DNA from 3 places in the Streptomyces sp. NPDC001407 genome. Region 1 is predicted to be linked to each of the others. Evidence: riboswitches for the same ligand, from Rfam matches in the RefSeq annotation. Region 1 holds a riboswitch; each other region holds the start of a gene.

Region 1 (4,991 bases):
CGCAATCCGGGGCAGCGCGAGCGGCTCCAACTCGCGCTCGCCGAAGGGGACGAGAGCCTGCTCGCCACCGGCGTGGAGGAACTGCTGCGGTACGACGGCCCGGTGGAGCTCGCCACCTGGCGGTTCGCCAAGCAGGAGCTGACGATCGGCGGTCAGCGCATCGCCGAGGGCGACCCCGTGCTCGTCGTCCTCGCGGCCGCCGACCGGGACCCGGAACGCTTCGCGGAGCCCGACACCCTCGACCTCTCCCGGGCCGACAACCAGCACCTCGGATACGGGCACGGAATCCACTACTGCCTGGGCGCCCCGCTGGCCCGCCTCGAAGGCAGGACCGCGCTCGCGACACTGCTGCGCCGCCTCCCTGACCTGCGGCTTTCCGTCGACCCCGAGGAGTTGCGGTGGCGCGGCGGGCTCATCATGCGCGGACTGCGCACCCTGCCGGTCGAGTTCGCACCGCGCTCCGGATGACCCTGCGTCAACTGGCGTGACCACCGCGTGACCTGCGCTACACCGGCTTGTGACTCGTGAGGGCGGTGGCTATGTTCGACCACCATATTCGCCGCCACACGAGAGGCCATCGCATGCGCTCCGGGAACGGTCGACATCGTCGCCCCCGTCAGGTACCCGCCGTCGTGGTCGCAGCGGGGGTGACGGGCTCGGCCCTCGCCATGCCGCTGCTCGCGGCCACCGGCGCCAACGCCGCCGGCGCCCCCACGTGGGACCGCGTCGCCCAGTGCGAGTCCGGCGGGACGTGGAGCACCAACTCCGGCAACGGCGCGTACGGCGGGCTGCAGATGACCCAGGAGCTGTGGGAGCAGTACGGCGGCCGGACGTACGCCCCGCGGCCCGACCTCGCCAGCCGGCAGCAGCAGATCGCCGTCGCCGAGAACGTCCTGAACGCCGGGGCGAGCACCTGGCAGTCCTGCGGCTCCGCCGCGGGCCTCACCAAGGGCGGCGAGGCTCCGGAGGTGACCCCCGGCAGCACCAAGGAGCCCACGTACGACGCGCCCGCGCCTCGTGCACCGGAGCGCACTCCCTCCGCACCCGCGACGGGCGGCTCCGCGCCGTCGGACTCCACCGCTTCCCCGGCTGCCCCGGCCTCACCGTCCGCAAACCCGGACGCGAAGCCGGATGCGAAGCCCTCTTCCGGGACGCCCTCGCCTTCCGCGAGCGGCAAGAGCGACAAGCCCGAGGGCGGCAAGCACCGCAAGGACCCGGGCGGTCCCACGACGGGTCCCACGAGCGGACCCACGGGCGATCCCACCGAAATCCCCACGTCGGGCGCTTCGCCGTCCACGCAGGCACCCACCGACCCGTCCGCCGGTGAGCGGCCCACGGACCCCGCGTCGCCGCACGCGCCGTCCACCGGCAGCCCGGAGCCCGGCTCCGGTTCGAGCTCGGACCCGGGCTCCGGTTCCGGCTCGGGCAAGCACCGCGCGGAGCCGCCGCGTTCGGACGACGAGGGCCGCGCGTCCCGGGGTGGCGATGACGCCCGCACCGGCAGGCCCGCCGCGGGGGATTACACCGTGCGGCCGGGTGACAACCTGTCAGTCATCGCGGAGGCTCACTCCGTTAGCGGTGGATGGCAATCGCTGTACCAGCGGAACGAGAAAGTTGTCGGATCCGATCCCGATCTGATCCTTCCTGGTCAGCGGCTTGAGGTCGGTAAATAGCCCGACAGTTCGGGGGGAATGTCCGTTCCAGTCGAAAGTGAGACATGGGTCTCGTTGAACTTCCGCGGAACGGCCTCCTCCGAAACTTGGCGCACCCGCTCCCACCTGCGGATATGTCAGGTTTCCATGGGTAACAAGAGGCAACTGTGGCTGGAAAGAGGGGTTTGAACCCGTCGGCCCGGAGTGCTTACCGTCATGACCGCTCGCCACCGCGAGCACCACGGTCGCCACGCCGAATCCTGCCGGCGACCGGCGGAGTCGTCGCGAAAGCGCCGTAGGCAGGAGCGGGGGAACCAAGGTAGGCGCCGGAACGGTCCGCGAGGACCGGAACGGCTTGGGGTGAAGCCGAGTGTGCTCGCACACGAGGCCGGGCGAACTCACAGCCCGAACCCGACAGCTCACCTCGTAGGCGTCGGTGAGGAAACGACTCATGTCCAAGGGCAAGCACCGTCGTCCGTCCAAGGCCGTCCGCATCGTCACGCTCGCCGGTGTCACCGGCGCCGCGGTCGCGGCCCCGCTGATGATCGCGACCTCCGCGAACGCCGCCTCCGTCTCCACCTGGGACAAGGTCGCCCAGTGCGAGTCCGGCGGTAACTGGTCCATCAACACCGGCAACGGCTACTACGGCGGCCTGCAGTTCTCGCAGTCCTCCTGGAACGCCGCCGGCGGCCAGAGCTACGCCGACCGAGCCGACCACGCCAGCAAGTCCCAGCAGATCGCCGTCGCCGAGAAGCTCCTCGCCATGCAGGGCCCGGGCGCCTGGGGCTGCGCCGTGTCCGGCATGACCCCCGGTGGTTCGGGTGCCGGCGCGGACACCTCCGGCTCGGAGAAGGCCGACCGCGGCACCTCCACGAAGTCGCACGCCGACCGCAGCGAGCGCCAGGCCACGCCGAAGAAGACCACCCCGAAGCACGCCGCGCCGCAGGCGCAGAGCTCCGACGAGGACGAGTCCGAGGCCGCCCCGGCCCCGAAGCAGACCGCGCCGAAGCACGCCGCCCCGAAGACGGTGAAGAAGGGTGACGGCGAGTACGAGGTCAAGGAAGGCGACACGCTCGGCAAGATCGCCGATGCGAACAAGGTCAAGGGCGGCTGGGAGAAGCTCTACGACCTCAACAAGGACGTCGTCGACAACGCCGACCTGATCTTCCCGGGTCAGCACCTGCACCTGAGCTGACGCCTCAGCCCCACGGCCCCGCCCCGACGCGTACCCCGAGCGCGCCGGAGCGGGGTTCGTTTGTTTCCCCGGCCCCGCCCCTTCCCGCAGCATCTGATGCGCGGCTCCGCCCCGGACCCGTGCCCGGGTGCGGCTTGACTGCGCCTGCGGCGCTTTGTTCCCCTACCCCGCCCCTTCCCGAAACTGGGGCTTCGCCCCAGACCCCTGACCGCGCTGACGCGCGGTGTCCTCAAACGCCGGACGGGCTGGATTGCACGGAGCGTGGGTTCGTAACCTGCGGCCCGCAATCCAGCGTCGCAGGCAACGGACTACGGACCGCACATCCAGCCCGTCCGGCGCTTGAGGACACCCGGCGAAGCCGGGTAGGGGTCCGGGGTCTCCCCGGTTTCGGGAAGGGGCGGGTAGGGGAACAAAAGCCCGCCGCAGGCGCAAAGCAACCCGCACCCAACCCCGGCCCACTTCATCGCTCAGCGAACATTGCCGCCATTCGCCCCGCCATCTGCGCCTTTGTGGCATTTTTCGGCCCGTGGGCCGTCCCGACGGCAGGGCGACCCCCCGCCGCCCGTTAGGCTCGTGCTCGCAGAACTCCAGACACACACGAAGGAGACCCTCGTGCCGTCCATCGACGTCGTCGTAGCTCGCGAGATCCTCGACTCGCGAGGCAACCCCACGGTCGAGGTCGAGGTCGGCCTCGACGACGGCTCCACGGGCCGTGCCGCCGTGCCGTCCGGTGCCTCGACCGGTGCCTTCGAGGCCATCGAGCTCCGTGACGGTGACAAGAACCGTTACCTCGGCAAGGGCGTCGAGAAGGCCGTCCTGGCCGTCATCGAGCAGATCGGCCCGGAGCTCGTCGGCTACGACGCCACCGAGCAGCGCCTGATCGACCAGGCCATGTTCGACCTGGACGCCACCGACAACAAGGGCTCGCTCGGCGCCAACGCCATCCTCGGCGTCTCCCTCGCCGTCGCGCACGCCGCGTCCGAGGCCTCCGACCTGCCGCTGTTCCGCTACCTGGGCGGCCCGAACGCGCACCTGCTGCCCGTTCCGATGATGAACATCCTCAACGGTGGGTCGCACGCCGACTCCAACGTGGACATCCAGGAGTTCATGATCGCCCCGATCGGCGCGGAGTCCTTCTCCGAGGCCCTGCGCTGGGGCGCCGAGGTCTACCACACCCTCAAGTCCGTGCTGAAGGCCAAGGGCCTGTCCACCGGCCTCGGCGACGAGGGCGGCTTCGCCCCGAACCTGGGCTCCAACCGCGAGGCCCTCGACCTCATCCTCGAGGCCATCAAGCAGGCCGGTTACACCCCCGGCCAGGACATCGCGCTCGCCCTGGACGTCGCCGCCTCCGAGTTCTACAAGGACGGCTCGTACAACTTCGAGGGCAAGTCCCGCTCGGCCTCCGAGATGACGGACTACTACGCCGAGCTCGTCGCCGCGTACCCGCTGGTCTCCATCGAGGACCCGCTGTTCGAGGACGACTGGGACGGCTGGAAGACCCTCACCGAGCGCCTCGGCGACAAGGTGCAGATCGTCGGTGACGACCTGTTCGTCACCAACCCCGAGCGCCTCGGCCGCGGCATCGAGGAGGGCGCCGCCAACGCCCTGCTGGTCAAGGTCAACCAGATCGGCTCGCTGACCGAGACCCTCGACGCCGTCGAGCTGGCCCAGCGCAACGGCTTCAAGTGCATGATGTCGCACCGCTCCGGCGAGACCGAGGACGTCACCATCGCCGACCTCGCCGTCGCCACCAACTGCGGCCAGATCAAGACCGGCGCCCCGGCCCGCTCCGAGCGCGTCGCGAAGTACAACCAGCTGCTGCGCATCGAGGAGATCCTCGACGACGCCGCGGTCTACGCCGGCCGCAGCGCCTTCCCGCGCTTCAAGGGCTGACACCCGCCGGGGGGCGGAAACCCCCGGGCGATATCCACAGCCTCACCACGTCCCCGGCCACGGTCCCGTACCGTGGCCGGGGACGTACGTTCGCAGGCGAGGCTGTCGAGAGACCACGGGGAGGCGAAGTGGCGGGCGACCGGTTCTCGACCGCGGCCAGACTCAAGGCGCTGGTGCGGGGCCCGCGGGCCCGGGTGTACCGCGCGCGGACCCGCCGCCGCGGCAGGCTCACCGGGCGCGCGGCGCTGCTC
Region 2 (4,991 bases), on a different contig from region 1:
AAGTGGTTCAACTCGGAAAAGGGCTTCGGCTTCATCGAGCAGGACGGCGGCGGCCCGGACGTCTTCGCCCACTACTCGAACATCGCCTCCTCCGGCTTCCGTGAGCTGCTCGAGGGCCAGAAGGTTTCCTTCGACGTCACGCAGGGCCAGAAGGGCCTGCAGGCCGAGAACATCGTCGCTGCCTGACGATTCACATGCCCACCCGGTCCGGGTGACGGGACTTACGGCCCTCGCGCCATGAGTCCGACGTCCTCGCCGGGCACCGCATGAAGCACCACGTAATGGGGCCCGCACCACTGGGTGCGGGCCCCATTGCTGCCCCCGCACCAAGCGCGCCCAGGCTTTTCCGCCGCCCGTCCGTCCGAGGACGGTCCCGCGAAGCGAAGTCTTATCTTCCGGGCGTGCCACCCCATTGAGGGAAGGTCCCCGTATGACTCGCTCCGCCCGTTCTTCCTCCTCCGACGGCGGCTCCGCCCGTCCGCCCCGCCAGCGCGGTGGCGGCGGCCAGTCCGCCCGCGGCGGCCAGGCGCCCCGCCGCCGTCCCGCGGCTCCCGTCCAGGGGGAGTTCGAGACTCCGGTCTCCACCACCCCGGCCCTGCCGCCGGTGGCCTCCTTCGCCGACCTGGACATGCCAAACGGCCTGCTCGCCACGCTGACCCGCGAAGGCGTCACCGAGCCGTTCCCGATCCAGGCCGCCACCCTTCCCAACTCGCTGAGCGGCCGTGACGTCCTCGGCCGCGGCCGTACGGGCTCCGGCAAGACGCTGGCCTTCGGTCTGGCGCTGCTCGCCCGCACGACCGGCCGCCGCGCCGAGCCGGGCCGCCCGCTCGCCCTCGTGCTCGTCCCCACCCGCGAGCTGGCGCAGCAGGTCACCGACTCCCTCAGCCCGTACGCCACCGCGGTCAACCTGCGGATCGCCACCGTCGTCGGCGGCATGTCCATCGGCCGGCAGGCGCAGAGCCTGGCGCGCGGCGCCGAGGTCCTGGTCGCCACCCCCGGCCGGCTCGCCGATCTGATCCAGCGCGGCGACTGCAAGCTCGGCGACGTGCGGATCACGGTCCTGGACGAGGCCGACCAGATGGCCGACATGGGCTTCCTGCCGCAGGTCACCAAGCTGCTCGACCAGGTCGACCCGGACGGCCAGCGCATGCTGTTCTCCGCGACCCTGGACCGCAACGTCGACCGCCTCGTGCGCCGCTTCCTCTCCGACCCGGTGACGCACTCCGTCGACGCCTCGGTCGGCGCGGTCTCCACGATGGAGCACCACCTGCTCTTCGTGACCGACGCGGACAAGAAGGAAGCGGTCACCCGGATCGCCGCCCGCGAAGGCCGCGTGATCATGTTCGTCGACACCAAGCGCGGCGCCGACCGCCTGGTGAAGAAGCTGCTCTCCGAGGGCGTGCGCGCCGGGGCGCTGCACGGCGGCAAGAGCCAGCCGCAGCGCAACCGCACGCTGGAGCTCTTCCGTACGGACCAGGTCACCGCGCTGGTCGCCACCAACGTCGCCGCCCGCGGCATCCACATCGACGGCCTCGACCTCGTCGTGAACATCGACCCGCCGATGGACCACAAGGACTACCTGCACCGCGGCGGCCGCACGGCCCGCGCGGGCGAGTCCGGCACGGTCGTCACCCTCGTCCTGCCCGAGCAGCGGCGCGAGATGACCCGCATGATGGCCACGGCGAAGATCACCCCCAACGTCCTCAAGACGCACCCCCGCGACCCCGAGCTGGAGCGGATCACCGGGGCGCGTGAGCCCAGTGGTGTCGCGGTGGTCATAGCGCCTCCGGTCGCCGCGCAGCCGCAGGGGCAGGCAGGCGCGAAGAAGCCGTCCCGCTCGCGCGGTTCGGGCTCGGGTGCTCGCGGCCGTACGCGTACGGAGCCGAACGCCGGCAATGGTGGTGGCGGCTACCGCGGCTTCGGCACCGGCACGGGTCAGGGTCAGGGCGGCGGCTCGCGCCGGTCTGGTGGGACGCGGCCGGGCAATGCGGTTCGCCGGGGCGGCGGGGGCGGGGGCTCGCGGCGCGGGCCCAAGGTCTGACGGTCGGGTTTGGACGCCCTTGCGGGCGTGGCCTCAATCGCCGGCCGGGCTGGGTTGTGGTGGGTGCGCTTTCCGCTGGGTGCGGGGGCGGTTCTGGGTGCGGGTGCGTTGCGCCTGCGGCGGGTGGCCTCAATCGCCGGCCGGGCTTGGGTTGTGGTGGGTGCCGGGAGTGGGGCCTCCGGGCTGAGGACCTGGAACGCGGTGCGGGCGCCGTGCCTCGTATTGCCGTGAAGTCGCACCGCGTTCCAGAACCCCACCCTCCGACCCCACCCCCTCCCACCGGAGGGTGACATCACGCTTCGGGGCACGCCATGCTTTTGTTTTTCAGCCCGTTGGGGGCACCTCTGGGGGCACCCCCGGACGGAGTCTGGGGGAGGTAGCTGGGGGAGTTTGAGGACGCGGCCGCAGGCCGCCCCCGCCGCAGGCGGCATCGGGCGTGCAGGTCGGGGTCTGGGGCGGAGCCCCAGTTTCGGGAAGGGGCGGGGTAGGGGAAAAAGCCCGCCGCAGGCGCCCACCCACCCGCAGCCAGGGGGCCAAGGCGGAGCCCCCACGCGGAGCCCCAAGACACAGCCAGGAAGCGGCGGGGTGGGAGAACATCCCCGCCGCTGAGCCCAAATCCGCCCCCCACCCCCAGTAGTGGATCTTGATCGTTCCGCATTCCCTCGGAATAAGGACCACATTAAGAAGTCGGCCTCCTCGCCAAGTCCTGACCAAGGAGCCGACCGATTCAGCCTTTCGGCTTGGAAACTGCACGGTCTGTCTATTAACGTTCGATAACGACGTGCGGTCCTCATCACCGTCGCAAGAGGCGGCGCCGTGCGCCTTCGCCGAATCCCGCGGGCACAGCAAGAGCTGATACACCAGCACCATCTGGGAACCGGGGAACCACTCGCCCTGGGGTGAATCGGGCCGCACCCGGCTCGTAGGAGACCTTCCTGCTCCGAACCCGACAGCTAACCCGGTAGGCGAGAAGGAAGGAAAGGAGTGCGCCCCCGTGGCGTCCAACGAGCCTGTCCTCGACCCCACTCTGCACGGGTCGTACGAGCCCTACGCACCTGAACTTCCGATCGTGCCCGCGTATATGACCGCCCATATGGCGACGCCTCCGCCGGGCACGGCCGACGAGCCCGCGATCGCTCCTCCGGCACCGGGCTTCGCCGTCGCTCCTCAGCGGACGGTGCCTCAGCCGACGGGCTCTCAACCGACCGTTCCCCACTGGGCCGTGACCGAGCCTGCCGTGACCGACCCCGCCGCCACCCCGGCCCGTGGCGGGAGCGGCGGCCGGCACCGCGTCGCCAAGCAGCGCGGCGGCACGATGGCCCGCAGCGGCGCCGTCCTCGGCGTCGGCGTCATCGCGGCGGTCGGCGCGGGCGGCATGGCGAGCGCGCAGGACCGTCCGGCGGCACCGATATCGGTACCCGACCTGGCCGGGTCCCTCCTCGGTGGCGGCCAGGCGCACGAGGAGGAGGCCGCGCCCGCCGCGCCCGCTGCCGAGCAGCCGCTCACCCAGGCCGGCCTGAGCACCGAGGAAGCCGCTCAGGGAGCCACGAACGCGGGCGAAGCCCTGCGCGCCCGCATCCTCCAGCAGGCCGAGCACCAGCAGAACGGCGCCGACGACCAGGCGCGCGAGGCCGCCCAGCGCGAGGCGGCCGAGGCGGCGGCGAAGAAGGCGGCGCGGGCGGCCGAGGCCGGAAGAGCGGCCGAGGCGGAGAGGGCGGCGAAGGCCGCCGAGGCCGAGCAGGCGAAGGCGGCGCGGACCGAGGCCCGTCCGGCGGCCGCGGAGGACGCCGCTGCCGACCCCACCGACACCGGCCCCCGTACGCCCGCCGCGCACAGCCCCGGCGCGTACACCCTCCCCGTCGGCTCGTACACCCTGACCGCCGGCTTCGGTCAGGCGGGCAACATGTGGTCCGCGAACCACACCGGCGAGGACTTCGCGGCCCCGACCGGCACGCCGGTCAAGGCGATCGGCAGCGGCACGATCACCCACGCCGGGTGGGCGGGCGCGTACGGCTACCGCATCGTGCTGAAGCTGGACGACGGCACGGAGGTGTGGTTCTGCCACCTGTCGTCGATGGTGGTCACGTCGGGCAAGGTGAACAGCGGTGACGTGATCGGCCGCGTGGGCGCCACCGGCAATGTCACCGGCCCGCACCTCCACCTGGAGATCCGCCCGGACGGCGGGGCCCCGGTCGACCCGCTGCCCTGGCTGCGCGAGCGGGGCCTGGAGCCGTAGCCCCGGGCCCGTCCCCGTACGGTGTCGCGCGTCCGCCGCGCATACCTGTCGCGGACAGGGGCACTCGGATGCCGTGACAGCCACGATCACCACCTCCGTACCGGCCCGTCTGGACCGCCTCCCCTGGTCCCGCTGGCACTGGATGGTGGTGATCGGCCTCGGCACCGTCTGGATCCTGGACGGCCTGGAGGTCACGGTCGTCGGCAACATCGCCGGCCGCCTCGCCGAGCGGGGCAGCGGCCTGCCGGTCACCTCGGGCGAGATCACCGGCCTGGCCGCGGCCCTCTATGTGGCGGGGGCGTGTTCCGGCGCGCTCTTCTTCGGCCGTCTCACCGACCGGTTCGGCCGCAAGAAGCTGTTCATCGTCACCCTCGCCGTCTATCTGGCCGCGACGGCACTGACCGCCCTGTCGTTCTCCTCCTGGTGGTTCTTCACCTTCCGCTTCCTGACCGGATTCGGCATCGGAGGCGAGTACGCGGCCATCAATTCCGCCATCGACGAACTGATCCCCGCCGCCTATCGCGGCCGGGTCGACCTCATCATCAACGGCAGTTTCTGGATCGGCGCGGTCGGCGGTTCGCTGCTGTCGATCCTGATGCTCGACACGAGCATCTTCCCGGTCGACGTGGGGTGGCGGCTGACGTTCGCCCTGGGGGTGGTCCTGGGCCTGGTCATCCTGCTCGTACGGCGGCACGTGCCGGAAAGCCCGCGCTG
Region 3 (4,991 bases), on a different contig from region 1:
CGGTGTTCTTCGAGTCGCGCACGGCCAGGAGCCCGGGGGCCGGACCGGCCGTCTCTACGCAGTTGTTCATTCCGGTGCTGTAACTGCTGCGTCGCCACACTGCGCCGCACAGGGCCGAATGGGAAGGTACGTACCGAGGCATTGCGGACATGGTGCCTCCTTACGCGCCGTCGTTGATCCCGGCGATGAAATCCAGCGAGTTCTCGTGCGAGAGGGCGTGCGCCCGCAGCGTGGTGAATGCGGCGGCGTACGCCCGGAGGTCTTCTTTCCGCTCCAGGTAGAGGCTACTCGTCAAATGGTCGAGAACAACCACGTCCAGATCAGCAATGCGCGGAAATGAGAAAATAACAAAAGGCCCGGTGATGCCAATGTGGCCGCTCCTGGAGAACGGCAGTACATGCAGCCGCACATGACGCTGTGCACCCGTTTCCACCAGGTGTCGCAACTGCCCGGCCATGACCTCCCGTCCGCCGACCTGATGGCGGAGCACCGCCTCGTCCAGCACGGCGCACAACTCCAGTGGGCTGGCGCCACCCAGCACCGACTGCCGTGCCATGCGCACCCGGACCAGCTTCTCGACCTGTTCCGGCGGCGGGTCGTTGAGCGCCGCACGGGTCACGGCGCGGGCGTAGGCGGGAGTCTGGAGGAGGCCCGGCACGACCGTCGTCTCCAGGGTGCGTAACCGCGACGCCTCCGATTCCAGGCTGATGAAGTCGAGATACGCCGGGGGCAGCAGATTGCGGTAGGCGTACCACCAGCCCCGGCGGCCGCCCTCCGCATCGGCGGTGCCCGCCCCGCACAGCGCTCCCAGCAGCGCGCGCAGTTCGGGGTCCGACACTCCGTACGCGTCCAGCAGCAGCGCGACGTCCGAGGACTTCACGCCACTGCTGCCCGTCTCGATCCGGCTGACTTTCGACTGGTGCCAGCCCACCGCGTGGGCGGCCTCCAGGCTGGTCAGTCCCGCGAGTTCGCGCTGGCGGCGCAGCTCACCGCCGAGTTTGCGGCGGCGCACCGCGGGTCCGTTTCGCATAGCCCTGCCTCCGCCCGTGGTGAACCTGGTGTTTCTTGTCAATAGACCACTGTGCCGCCGGAATCCGGTCGCTCGTCGTAGAGTTCACCGCTTCGAGCGACAGATATATGCAGATCTCGGGAGATCGCCCGCATCCTCACCATTTCCGGTGGCAGGCTGTCGCGCAGAGCCGACCGGAAGCGCTCTCGACTTCACGGCGCATTGCGTCGGAGTCCGCTCCCGGCGGGAAAGGGACTGCGCCATGGCAGATCATCAAGAAGCCACCGTCACCCTGCCGAGCGCCCCCGCCTCGGTCTCCACCGCACGCCGCTATGTGGCCGGCGTGCTCGCGGACTGGGGGCTGCCGGGCGGCACGGAAGCCGCCGAGACCGTGCGGCTGATCGTCTCCGAGCTCGCCACCAACGCCGTGCAGCACACCCGCGGCCAGTCGCCCACCTTCACCGTCGAGGTCCGGCTCGAACTCGACCGGCAGTTGCGGATCGGGGTCACGGACAGCCACCCGCGCTTGCCCCGCAGACTGCCCGCCGCCGTCCAGCAGGACAACGGGCGGGGCCTGGTCATCATCCGCTGCCTCACCGCGGAGCGCGGGGGAAGGGTCTTCTTCACCCCGAACCCGGACGGCGGCAAGACCGTGTGGATCTCGTTGCCCTGGACGGTGCCCGCCCTCAGCGCCGAACGGTGAGGGCGGGGCCGGGGCCCCGCACGGCGTGCGGGGCCCCGGCGCGGCGTCGCGGCCGCGTGCTGCCGGGCGTGAGGGCCGGTCAGTCCACCCGGCCGTAGCGGACGTTGTTCGTCCAGATCCGCTCCAGACGGACCACCGCGCCGGTCTTGGGCGCGTGCCAGATCTTGCCGCCACCCGCGTATATCCCGACGTGGTAGACACCCTGGCCGGAGACGAAGAACACCAGGTCACCGGCTTCGCGGGCGGAGCGGGAGATGTGGGTGGTCCGGTTGTACTGCTCGGCGGCGGTGCGGGGCAGGCTCTTCCCGGCCCGCTTGAAGGAGTAGAGGGTCAGGCCCGAGCAGTCGAAGCGGTAAGGGCCGGTCGCACCCCATTGATAGGGCGAGCCCTGTTTCGAGGCCGCGATGTGCAGTGCTTCGGTGGCGACGGTCGATGCCGCTGCCCCTGTCGCGCCGCCCGGCACCAGCACCGTGGCGCCGACGGCGGCGAGCGTGAGCGCGGAGGCCGCGCCGGCCCTGGACATCATTGACGGACGTTTGTGCGCGCCCATGTGCCAACCCTTCGTCAGCCGCCTGTGAAGGATGACCTGTCGGGTTCGGGCAGGCGAAGATGCCCGGCCGTGTCAACGGCTTCACCCCAAGGGCCGACCGCACTACTCTTGGTCGTCCCACCGTGCTCGGGTCCTCCATCCCCACCGGTGCGATCGGTCGACCCGGCATCCAGACAGCGGCGGGGTTCGGCGTCCGCCTGGACCGCCCCGCCGGGATGGCGGGGTCTTGTCGTCGACGGGATCTTGGCGCAGCCCAGGTACGGATTCCGAGCGGAACCAGAGGTATGTGAGGCTGCTCACTCCTGGGCAATTCCGCTGGACACGACGGGGATTGTCCGTTTCGGCGAAGCCCTGTTGAGCCGCTGGCCTGGGGCCCGTCGACAGGGCTCCGGCGCGGCGTGCGTGCCCGGCTGAAATCGATCACCGCGCCTCGTCTACGACACCGTCCGGCGTCTGGGGGAGCGGTGTTTATTCGCCCGCCGACCCGTGATCCATGGGCGCGGGCGGGAGTGTGAGCGGGATGGCGCCCCGGACGCGCCGCCGCGCCCCGGCCCGGACCGGCACCGGACGCGCCAGGGTGCTCCCGGGCAACTCCCGCCCACCGTCCTCGAACGCGGCTGCGAGGACTTCTCCCGGCCCCGTGCGGCCGACGCGCGCGGTCTGCGGCGCCCGTAGTCCGTCGTACGTGTCATGAGGGAGCGGCGGAGTGATCCGGACCAGAAGATCCAGTAGATGCAGACAGCAGCGGCACCAAGTCCCGGCCCGGATCGCCGGATCCGCCCCTTCCGCCCCTCCGGTCCCTCCCGACTCCTCTGGCCATGGATGCGCAAAGAGTCAGTTAACGCGTTGGAAAAGCTTCCGCTCTAATCTGCAATCCCTGGCCGTCCGATGAAGAACCCCAGGTCAAAGGTGTGTAGAACTCTTGTGTGCCCCCGTTGGGTTCCGCTAGGGGGACTGGTTCGTCAGTGAGGTGGACGCATGCAACTCTCCCCGCATGAGCAGGAACGCCTGCTTCTCCATGTGGCCGCCGACGTAGCCGAGAAGCGCCGCGCCCGTGGGGTGCTCCTCAACCACCCCGAGGCGGTGGCCCTGATCACCGTCCACGTCCTGGAAGGCGCCCGCGACGGCCGGACCGTCGCCGAGCTGATGTCCTCCGGGCGCAAGGTGCTCACCCGCGACGAAGTGATGAGCGGCATACCCGAGATGATCCACGAGGTCCAGGTGGAGGCCACCTTCCCGGACGGCACCAAGCTCGTCACCGTGCACGAGCCCATCGGCTGAAGGGGAAGACCGCCATGATTCCCGGAGAGATCCTGCTCGCCGACGCCCCCGTACCCCTCAACCAGGGGCTCCACCGCACCCGTCTCACCGTGCTCAACGCCGCCGACCGGCCCGTGCAGGTCGGCTCGCACTATCACTTCGCCGAGGCCAACCCGGGCCTCGACTTCGACCGCGCCGCCGCGCGCGGCAAGCGGCTCGACATCGCCGCCGGCACCGCCGTGCGCTTCGAGCCCGGCATCCCCGTCGAGGTCGGCCTGGTGCCGATCGCCGGCAAGCGGATCGTCGAGGGGCTGCGCGGCGAGTGCGGAGGACCGCTCGATGACTGAGCTCAGCCGGGCCGCGTACGCGGAACTGTTCGGCCCCACTGTCGGCGACCGCATCCGCCTCGCCGACACCGACCTCCTCGTCGAGATCGAGGAGGACCGCAGCGGGGGCCCCGGCCACGCCGGGGACGAGGCGGTCTTCGGCGGCGGCAAGGTCATCCGGGAGTCCATGGGCCAGTCCCGCGCGACCCGCGCCGACGGCGCCCCCGACACCGTCATCACCGGCGCCGTCGTCCTCGACCACTGGGGCGTCGTCAAGGCCGACATCGGCATCCGCGACGGCCGCATCACCGGCATCGGCAAGGCCGGCAACCCCGACACCATGGACGGTGTCCACCCCGACCTCGTCATCGGCCCCGAGACCGAGATCATCGCGGGCAACGGGAAGATCCTCACCGCCGGGGCCGTCGACGCCCACGTCCACTTCATCTGCCCGCAGATCGCGGACGAGGCCCTCGCCTCCGGCGTCACCACGCTGGTGGGCGGCGGCACCGGCCCGGCCGAGGGCAGCAAGGCCACCACCATCACCCCCGGCTCCTGGCACCTTGCCCGGATGTTCGAGGCGATGGAGGGCTACCCGCTCAACGTCGGCTTCCTCGGCAAGGGCAACACCGTCTCCTACGACTCCATGCGCGCCCAACTGCGCGCCGGAGCCGTCGGCTTCAAGATCCACGAGGACTGGGGGGCCACCCCCGCCGTCATCGACGCCTGCCTGGCCGTCTGCGAGGAGAGCGGCGCCCAGCTCGCCATCCACACCGACACGCTCAACGAGGCGGGCTTCGTCGGCGACACCCTCGCCGCGATCGCCGGACGCACCCTCCACGCCTACCACACCGAGGGCGCGGGCGGCGGGCACGCGCCCGACATCATCACCGTCGTCTCCGAGGCCAACGTCCTCCCCAGCTCCACCAACCCGACCCGGCCGCACACCGTCAACACCGTCGACGAACACCTCGACATGCTGATGGTCTGTCACCACCTCAACCCGGCCGTGCCCGAGGACCTCGCCTTCGCCGAGTCCCGGATCAGGCCCGGCACCATCGCGGCCGAGGACGTCCTGCACGACCTGGGTGCCATCTCGATCATCTCCTCCGACTCCCAGGCGATGGGCCGCGTCGGCGAGGT

What was found. A riboswitch is a leader RNA that binds a small molecule or an ion and turns the genes downstream of it on or off. The one in region 1 is predicted to bind cyclic di-AMP.
Region 2: linked by a shared signal. The riboswitch ahead of ACFY1P_RS24290 (peptidoglycan DD-metalloendopeptidase family protein) and the one ahead of ACFY1P_RS28715 (transglycosylase family protein) in region 1 are both predicted to bind cyclic di-AMP.
Region 3: linked by a shared signal. The riboswitch ahead of ACFY1P_RS12895 (C40 family peptidase) and the one ahead of ACFY1P_RS28715 (transglycosylase family protein) in region 1 are both predicted to bind cyclic di-AMP.

Annotation. Positions count from the first base shown of each region.
Region 1 covers NZ_JBIAWF010000026.1:16,182-21,172, forward strand. Annotated here, with positions in the region: gene ACFY1P_RS28705 (cytochrome P450) at 1-468, shown strand, start outside; gene ACFY1P_RS28710 (transglycosylase family protein) at 633-1,673, shown strand; cyclic di-AMP (ydaO/yuaA leader) riboswitch at 1,934-2,100, shown strand; gene ACFY1P_RS28715 (transglycosylase family protein) at 2,104-2,847, shown strand; gene eno (phosphopyruvate hydratase) at 3,460-4,740, shown strand; gene ACFY1P_RS28725 (septum formation initiator family protein) at 4,869-4,991, shown strand, end outside.
Region 2 covers NZ_JBIAWF010000019.1:27,446-32,436, reverse strand. Annotated here, with positions in the region: gene ACFY1P_RS24300 (cold-shock protein) at 1-186, shown strand, start outside; gene ACFY1P_RS24295 (DEAD/DEAH box helicase) at 431-2,041, shown strand; cyclic di-AMP (ydaO/yuaA leader) riboswitch at 2,890-3,024, shown strand; gene ACFY1P_RS24290 (peptidoglycan DD-metalloendopeptidase family protein) at 3,036-4,277, shown strand; gene ACFY1P_RS24285 (MFS transporter) at 4,351-4,991, shown strand, end outside.
Region 3 covers NZ_JBIAWF010000007.1:124,076-129,066, forward strand. Annotated here, with positions in the region: gene ACFY1P_RS12880 (DUF397 domain-containing protein) at 1-151, opposite strand, end outside; gene ACFY1P_RS12885 (helix-turn-helix transcriptional regulator) at 161-1,030, opposite strand; gene ACFY1P_RS12890 (ATP-binding protein) at 1,272-1,712, shown strand; gene ACFY1P_RS12895 (C40 family peptidase) at 1,792-2,262, opposite strand; cyclic di-AMP (ydaO/yuaA leader) riboswitch at 2,267-2,464, opposite strand; gene ACFY1P_RS12900 (urease subunit gamma) at 3,241-3,543, shown strand; gene ACFY1P_RS12905 (urease subunit beta) at 3,558-3,869, shown strand; gene ACFY1P_RS12910 (urease subunit alpha) at 3,862-4,991, shown strand, end outside.